2 linked regions of the Lacticaseibacillus paracasei subsp. paracasei genome follow. The protein of the gene in region 2 binds, or shares a complex with, the protein of the main gene of each other region. Links are inferred from orthologs where the notes say so. Each region holds a gene or a part of one and is shown on either strand. Other genes may lie near its edges.

Region 1 (4,110 bases), 1.7 Mb from region 2 along the record:
CTGAGTATTTTGGCGATTAGTGAGCTCAGGCTCAAAATCCACGCGCCGCGCATCAAGTGCTTCATTTCTTGGTTGTGCATGGGAGCCCTCCTATCACTATATCCACTGACACCGAAGTCTGCTTGAGCTGATTGATCATTGGCATGTCATCACAGCCAAGTTGGGTCAAAAACAATGAATGCCCCTACTTTTCACAGCAACTATGCCGATTTCTTTTCCGGTTGCGGATTGACAACAGTCAGTAATCCCTGCAAAAAGCCGGTCAATTGATCAAGCCAAGTCGCAGTCTTCATATCTTTTGGCAATGCTAACGTAACTGTCAGCTTGCCATCCGTGATCGCGACCTGCGCTTTCAATGTTGTCGCACTTAACGCTTTGAAAATCGGCTCGCCTTGTGCTTTAGCAGTTGCTTGCGGTGACAACACAACCGTCAACTTTTGCCCCGCCTTCGTTACGTGATTGACCCAAGCCAAGTCAGCAAACCGCTTGAGATGCGCAATCGCCAATAAATTGGTCACCGGTTGCGGATAGTCACCAAAACGATCAATCAGATCTTCGCTGATCTCAGTTTCGGCTTCATCGCTATCTGCTTCTCGAATGCGTTTATACAACTCGATCTTCTGACGGGAATCGGCCACATAATCAGTTGGCAGGTATGCTTCCAGACCCAGATCAATTTCAGCATCCGTTTTCTCAGCCGATTTAATACCGCGCCGTTTGTTAACAGCTTCTTGCAGCATCTGGGTGTAAAGATCATAGCCCACCGAATCGATGAAGCCATGTTGCTGCTTGCCAAGTAGGTTGCCAGCTCCGCGAATCGATAGATCACGCATCGCAATTTTGAAGCCGCTACCCAATTCCGTAAAGTCTTTAATCGCCTGAAGCCGCTTTTCAGCAACTTCATTGAGCACCTTCATCGGCTGATACATAAAGTACGCATAAGCGACTCGACTTGACCGCCCAATTCGGCCGCGCAATTGATAAAGTTGTGACAGGCCGTAATGATCGGCATTCTCGATGATTAAAGTATTGGCATTGGGCATGTCCACGCCAGTTTCAATAATGGTTGTGGTCACCAGCACATCGTAAGCACCGTGCAAAAAGTCATAAATGACGTTCTCCAACTGCGTCTCAGTCATCTGACCATGCGCATATCCGACACTTGCATCTGGCACCAGTTCCTCCAGTTGACTCACGGTACGTTCCATATCTTCCACCCGGTTATGCAGGTAAAAGACTTGACCGCCGCGTTCCATTTCCCGTTCAATGGCTTCGCGAATCACGCCTGGATTTTGTTCCATGACAAAGGTTTGAATCGGATAGCGATTCGTTGGCGGCGTTTCAATGACACTCAAATCACGCACGCCTAGCATGGACATGTTCAACGTTCTTGGAATCGGAGTCGCCGTCAGCGTGAGCACATCGACATTACTCTTGAGTTGTTTGATCCGTTCCTTATGCTTAACGCCAAAGCGCTGTTCCTCATCAATGACCAGCAATCCCAAATCCCGAAAAGCGACATCTTTAGACAACAGCCGATGGGTGCCAACGACAATATCAATGGTGCCGTTCTTAAGTCCTTTGATCGTTTCCTTGTTCTGATGCGGTGTCTGGAATCGTGACAACAACCCGACTTTGATTGGAAAGTCCGCAAACCGTTCTTTCATCGTGTCAAAGTGTTGCTGGGCTAAAATCGTTGTCGGCACCAAAATGGCTGCCTGTTTGCCATAATCGATTGCCTTGAAAGCTGCACGCAACGCGACTTCGGTTTTGCCAAAACCAACATCGCCAACCAATAAGCGATCCATTGGCTTCGGCTTTTCCATATCATGCTTAATTTCTTTGGCTGACCGCAACTGGTCCGGTGTCTCAGGATAAGGAAATTCCGCTTCGAACTTGTGCTGCAGGTCATCATCCGGCCCAAATGCAAACCCTTTTTCCGCTTCACGCTTGGCATATAAATCAATTAATTCGTCAGCGATATCTTCAATTCGGGCAGCTACTTTGCGTTTGGTTTTCTGCCACTCAGCACCACCAAGTTTATTGACGCTTGGCGTTTTGCCATCTGCTGAAACGTATTTTTGGACTAGATTCAGTTGGTCAACTGGAATAAACAGCTTATCGTTGTTTCGGTAAACAATCGTAATGTAATCACGATGCACACCGTCAACTTCTAATGTCTCCATCCCGGTGTATTGACCGATCCCGTGATTAACATGCACCACGTAGTCACCAGGCTTGAGCTCGTTATAGCTTCGCAATCGCTCTGTATTCGCCAGTGTTTGGTGCCGTGCGTGACGACGTTGGCGAGCATTGAATAACTCGTGCTCGGTCACAACGACTAATTTCAAGTCAGGCAGCTCGAAGCCATTTTTCAGGCTGCCTTCTGTCAATTGCACCTGGCTTGGCAACAGCTTAGTCGGGGCTGTCATGACATTGCTAATCTCAAAATCTGACAACGTTTCGCTCAGCTTTTCCAGCCGATTTTTATCTGTGATCAAGAACACCACGGTTTGCTGCTGCTTTACCCAGCGATCGGTTTCTGTTTTGAGTAACGGCATCTGACTGAAAAATTGCTGCACGTTACGGCTGGGAATATTGGTCAAGCTGTCAAGTCGCAACTGCCCCATGCCTTTTTGAAAAAGGCTAAGGTAAAGCCGCGGGCGCTTATCTTGCTGTGCAAGTTCCTGAATCGTCAGGTTCGGCGTGTTAGGTAGCAGCCGGCCTTCTTCTTGCAACTGTGAGTACCATTCTGCCGTATCCTGCACCAAGGTTGTATCGCTATCTAGCAAACGACTGTAATCATCGAATGCTACCAGTGCATCTGGTTGCAAATAGTCACTGATGCGTTGCTGCTCTGGGTATAGTTCGGCCGCATATAAAGCTAGATTTTCAGGACGCTCGTGTGCCGATAGCTGCTGGCCAGTCGTCAATAAACCATCTGTAACGGCCTGCTTAGCGGCGGCATTTTTCACTTTTGCCTTGTAGGCATTAGCTTGCTTGGTAATGCGCTCGCCAGCAGCGGCCAAAACCTGATCAGTCGCCACCATATCGGTTGCCGGCGCAATCGTGATCTGCTGAAGTTTTTGCAGACTACGTTGGGTGGCAATGTCAAAGCTGCGGATGGAATCGATTTCAGTATCGAACAATTCAATTCGAATCGGATCGTCTTGATTCAACGGATAGACGTCAATGATGCCGCCGCGAATGGCAAACTGTCCCGGCGCGCTGACTAACGAATCACGTCGATAGCCCATGGCGACCAGCTGTTTGGCAACGGTTTGCGGATCAAGCTCGGAAGTCATATCAATGGCCAATTCACTAGCTGCCCAATCGGCTGGTGACGGCAAAAGCCGCTTATAACCGGCCAGACTGGTTACGATGATTCCAGGTTTGCCGCTTTGAATAAACGTCAAAGCATTAATACGATCGTTACGCGTCTCTGGCGAACTAACCGCGACTTCAGCTGCCAACACATCCTCAACTGGAAAATCGTAAACCACTGCATCTCCGAGCAAACTGCTTAAATCAGCAGCTAATTCATCGGCATGAAAGCGATTGTTTTCAACAATTAGAATCTGCTGCGGTCGCTGTTGCAATAGCGCGCCAAAAAAGACCGTCTTGGCTGAGCCCGACAGTCCTGTCACCAAATGGCGACCCGTTTTCAGCTTCGGCCATAATGCCGACAATGCTGGATCTGCCTGCACCATGTCGATCAAATTCATCGCGTCACCTGCTTCTTTCTTCTACTAATGTACACATGTGCTTCACCTTTTCGCCATGAAGTCACCTATCTTTTAATTAAACTTATTCATCAGCTGATCAAACGGCATCCCATTTAACCAATCTTCCAAGGCATCATCAGCCTTCTCAATCGCATCATCGATTAACGGCTGGTCAGTTTTGGAAAACGGCGTTAGTACCCAATCAACGACCCGTTGCCGCTGCGGATGCTGAATACCGATTTTTAGTCGACAAAACTCATCGCTGCCAGTGGCACTGATAATATCCTTGATGCCGTTATGGCCGCCTGCTGAGCCGCGCTTGCGTAAGCGCAATTTGCCTAAGGTTAAATCCATATCGTCTTGCACGACAAAAATTTCATCTAAT
Region 2 (4,388 bases):
AAAACTTCGGCAACAAAGCTGGAGGCATATTATCGACGCAAAAATATCCCAGGTCTTCGAATGCCTGCATGGCAACGGTTTTACCGGCACCGGACATACCGGTGATAATGACAAGATCCAAACTTTCAGTCATAAAAGGCTCCTTTTTGATCATATTTATTCAAGTATAACATGCCGGGCGTGTCATTCCTATCGATCCCCGGTTTCTTTTCACCGCATCATCAAGCGTTGTTATTAAAAAACCTGATGCAGCGCAATGAATCAGCTGCATCAGGTTAAATAAAAGCGATGTTCATTAAATATTGCGTCGTGCAAAGGCAAGGACAATACATTCGATGCCGAATAGGACGAAAAACATCGACAATAATGTGACCAACGTGATGGCCGCAACCACTGGCTGCATGAACAGCATCAAAGACACAATCACTGCCAGAATATCCAAAACGAGGTAAAGGACAAACCAGCCAGTACCTGCAATCCGCAAATGGCCCACGTTGAATAGTGAACCAACTGAATCAACTAAGAACCAGATTGCAAACATCATGGTAATCGTTGCAACACCAAAATTACTGTTGACCAGGAAAATGACACCAATAACAAGGTCAAAAATCCCCATCAAGAGCGATACCCAAGCTAGTTTACCAGTGAGCTGGCGAAGCGTTGAATACCCTGCTAAAATCGCAATCCCACGAATAATGGCAACAACAGCAAAGATAAAGGTCACCGTTTTCAATGTTGCCAGCGGATAGCGCATGACGACAAATGCGGCGATCAGGAACAGGATACCAGTGATAAACTGCCCCCAGTCAAAACCAAAACTTTTTCGATTTAACATCTATTTCCCTACTTTCTTAATCCTATTCATCATAATATTAAGCACGAGAATGAGCAAATCAGAGTGTGAAACAAGTCGGTTTCTGGGCTGGCGACGCGTTGCTAGACCGGAGACAACGCTCCAAGCCCGCAAAGCTCGCGGTCTCGAAGTCGCCTAACAACATCAGTAACAAAACGCGGTCGCCGTGCTTTTTGTACTGCTGATCCCCATCCGGTCTACGATTGCTCCGCCTTGGTACTAGTGTCTCGAAAATTCTAATAAATTTCCCATATCAAAAAGGCAAACAATTTTTGGTGTCATTGTTTGCCCTTATTAACCGCCGTGAATGATGGTCCAACCTGGTCAGTCAATCTACTTCTTGCTTACTGCCTGCGCTTCATTCTTAGTTGATGTTTGCGCAGCTTCCTTAGTCCGTTGAGTGTCGCGAACGAGGATTGGTTTCAAGTATTGGCCAGTATAACTATCGGCCACATTGGCCACCTGTTCAGGTGTGCCGGTGGCGATGATCTGACCGCCGCCGTCTCCGCCTTCAGGGCCAAGATCAATGACCCAGTCAGCTGTTTTGACGACATCTAGATTATGCTCGATAACCAGTACGGTATTGCCTTCATCGACTAGCCGTTCCAACACTTCCAGCAGCCGCTTGATATCATCCGTATGCAGACCAGTGGTGGGTTCGTCAAGAATATAAAAATTCTTGCCGGTTGAAAGCTTCTGCAGTTCGCTTGCAAGCTTCATCCGTTGAGCCTCGCCACCAGACAAGGTGGTAGCGCTTTGTCCCAGCTTAACGTAACCAAGGCCAACATCCACGATGGTTTGCAACTTGCGCCGAATCTTTGGAATATTCTTGAAGAAGTCAGTGGCTTCTTCGACAGTCATATCAATCACTTCAGCAATATTCTTGCCCTTATACGTTACTTCGAGGGTTTCAGAGTTATACCGTTTGCCATGGCAAACTTCGCAAGGCACGTAAACATCAGGTAAAAAGTTCATTTCAATCTTGATGATCCCGTCGCCTTTACAGTTCTCACAGCGACCACCCTTAATGTTGAAACTAAAGCGGCCTTTTTTGTAACCACGTAATTTAGCTTCGTTGGTTTCGGCAAATAGCCCGCGGATGTCATCGAAAACACTCGTATAGGTAGCCGGATTGCTCCGCGGTGTGCGGCCAATTGGACTTTGGTCAATATTGATCAGCTTTTCAATATTTTTATAGCCAAGAATCTTTTTGTATGGACCCGGTTTCTCAGAATTATGATTTAACTTTTGAGCCAATGCACGCCGAAGAATCGAGTTAACCAAAGTAGATTTACCTGACCCAGAAACACCAGAAACCACGATGAATTTACCTAATGGAAAATCAACGTCGATGTTTTTTAAGTTGTGGTCAGTGGCGCCTTCCAAACGAATCACTTTGCCACTACCTTGTCGCCGTTTTAGTGGTACCGGAATAAACTTGCGCCCTGATAAATATTGGCCAGTGATTGATTTGCGCACACGTGCAACTTGTTTAGGGGTACCGGATGCCATGATGCGGCCACCGTGTTCGCCAGCCCCCGGTCCGACATCAATCAGATAATCGGCGGCGCGCATCGTATCTTCATCATGTTCGACCACAATCAACGTGTTGCCAAGATCGCGCATTTTTTTCAAGGAGGCAATCAGGCGATCGTTGTCGCGTTGATGCAAGCCGATAGATGGTTCATCAAGCACATACATGACGCCGCTCAGATTCGAACCGATTTGGGTAGCTAGGCGAATTCGCTGAGCCTCGCCGCCGGATAGTGTACCAGCACTACGACTCAATGTGAGATAACCAAGACCAACGTTGACCAAGAATGTCAAGCGGTCAACGACTTCTTTCACGATTGGTTGGGCAATGACGCTTTCGGCTTCACTAAGATGCACGGTTTTGAAAAATGGTAGGGCATCCTTGATGGCAAGATCAGAAACTTCTGCAATATCGCGACCTTCAATTTTAACAGCCAAAGCCTGCCGATTCAGCCGTTTGCCGTGACAAACCGGGCACGGCAATGCTGTCATATAACTGCGCATCTGCTGGCGAGTAAAATCACTATTCGTTTCTGCATATCGGCGGGAAATGTTATTCAGCACCCCTTCAAAAGGCACATCAACATCGCGTACACCGCCAAAGTCATTTTCATAATGAAAATGGAATAACTTGCCGTCGCTCCCATTAAGCACCACATTCCGCTCACGGTGGGTCAGCTTGTTAAAGGGTACGTCCATTCGTACTTTGAAGGTTTTCGCCGCCTGAGCCAGCAGTTCCGGATAGTACTGGGAACTGATTGGATTCCATGGCGCGATTGCCCCTTCTGCCAAAGTCATACTCGGTTCTGGCAGCACCAAATCCATGTCAACTGTCAGCTTAACACCCAACCCGTCACATTCTGGGCAAGCGCCAAAAGGAGCGTTGAATGAAAATAGTCGTGGTTCCATTTCGCCAATCGTAAAGCCACAAATCGGGCAGGCAAAATGTTCGGAAAAGCGCAGTGGTTCACCGCCAATCACGTCCACGTTGGCATACCCTTCTGACAACCGCAGAGCTGCTTCAAATGAGTCGAAAAGCCGACTGCGCGCCTCAGGCTTAACCACAATTCGGTCAATCACAATATCAATGTCATGCGACTTATTTTTATCCAGTTCATAATCAGCCGTTGCATCAACAACTTCACCATCAACACGCATCCGGACATAACCTTCACGCATGATTTTGGCGAAGACTTTTTTATGACTGCCTTTCTTGCGACGCACCACTGGTGACAGAATTTGAATCCGGGTCTTATCAGGTAAGGCTAAAACGCGATCCACCATCTGTTCAACACTTTGACTGGTAATCGGTGTACCATCATTTGGACAAATCGGATGCCCGACACGTGCCCACAGCAAGCGCAAGTAATCGTTGATTTCAGTGACTGTTCCCACAGTTGATCGGGGATTTTTTGAAGTGGTTTTCTGATCAATCGAAATCGCCGGACTTAAGCCGTCAATCGAATCGACATCCGGTTTTTCCATCTGTCCCAGAAACTGTCTGGCATATGCTGAGAGACTTTCCACGTAACGACGCTGACCTTCGGCGTAAAGCGTATCAAAAGCCAGACTGGACTTACCTGAACCAGATAGGCCGGTCATCACGACCAGTTTATTGCGGGGTATCGTCACATCAATATTCTTTAAATTGTGGGCACGAGCCCCATGGATCACAATTTTATCGTTTGCCATTCACAAAAGATCTCCTCATTTTTAGCAAGCAGTATTGGCGAAAATCACATTGCCACAACAGCTTATACGCCGACTTCTGACCGCTCACCTTAACGCGCTCGCCAGCCCAAAAACCTGCACATAAGGACCTTGAACGCAATGGCCAAAGACCGGCCATCACGTTCAAGGCCACTTATGCTCCGGTTTCTAACCGGGCTGGTTCGCGCTCACCGGATCTGTTCAAAGCAATCTTGGCTGACTTGGTACCATCGTGCAAGTGCGATCTGATTAAGACATATCAGCCTGCAATTCAAGAATTGTGTCGCGTAAT

What was found.
Region 1: the proteins of uvrA (region 2) and mfd are in contact, whole or in part, in a crystal structure (PDB 4DFC), measured with the Escherichia coli proteins. The link is inferred for Lacticaseibacillus paracasei subsp. paracasei from one-to-one orthologs.

What each region holds. Positions count from the first base shown.
Region 1 is NZ_AP012541.1:2,631,681-2,635,790, forward strand. It holds mfd (transcription-repair coupling factor), read right to left. Parts: upstream 3,726-4,110; coding sequence 201-3,725; downstream 1-200. Other genes in the region: LBPC_RS12935 (putative polysaccharide biosynthesis protein), read right to left, coding at 1-80; pth (aminoacyl-tRNA hydrolase), read right to left, coding at 3,798-4,110. UniProt on the Escherichia coli protein: Couples transcription and DNA repair by recognizing RNA polymerase (RNAP) stalled at DNA lesions. Mediates ATP-dependent release of RNAP and its truncated transcript from the DNA, and recruitment of nucleotide excision repair machinery to the damaged site.
Region 2 is NZ_AP012541.1:950,420-954,807, reverse strand. The notes cover bases 987-4,388. They hold uvrA (excinuclease ABC subunit UvrA), read right to left. Parts: upstream 4,079-4,388; coding sequence 1,187-4,078; downstream 987-1,186. Other genes in these bases: uvrB (excinuclease ABC subunit UvrB), read right to left, coding at 4,346-4,388. In the rest of the region: RNase adapter RapZ, read right to left, coding at 1-133; LBPC_RS04790 (HdeD family acid-resistance protein), read right to left, coding at 296-835. UniProt on the Escherichia coli protein: The UvrABC repair system catalyzes the recognition and processing of DNA lesions. UvrA is an ATPase and a DNA-binding protein. A damage recognition complex composed of 2 UvrA and 2 UvrB subunits scans DNA for abnormalities.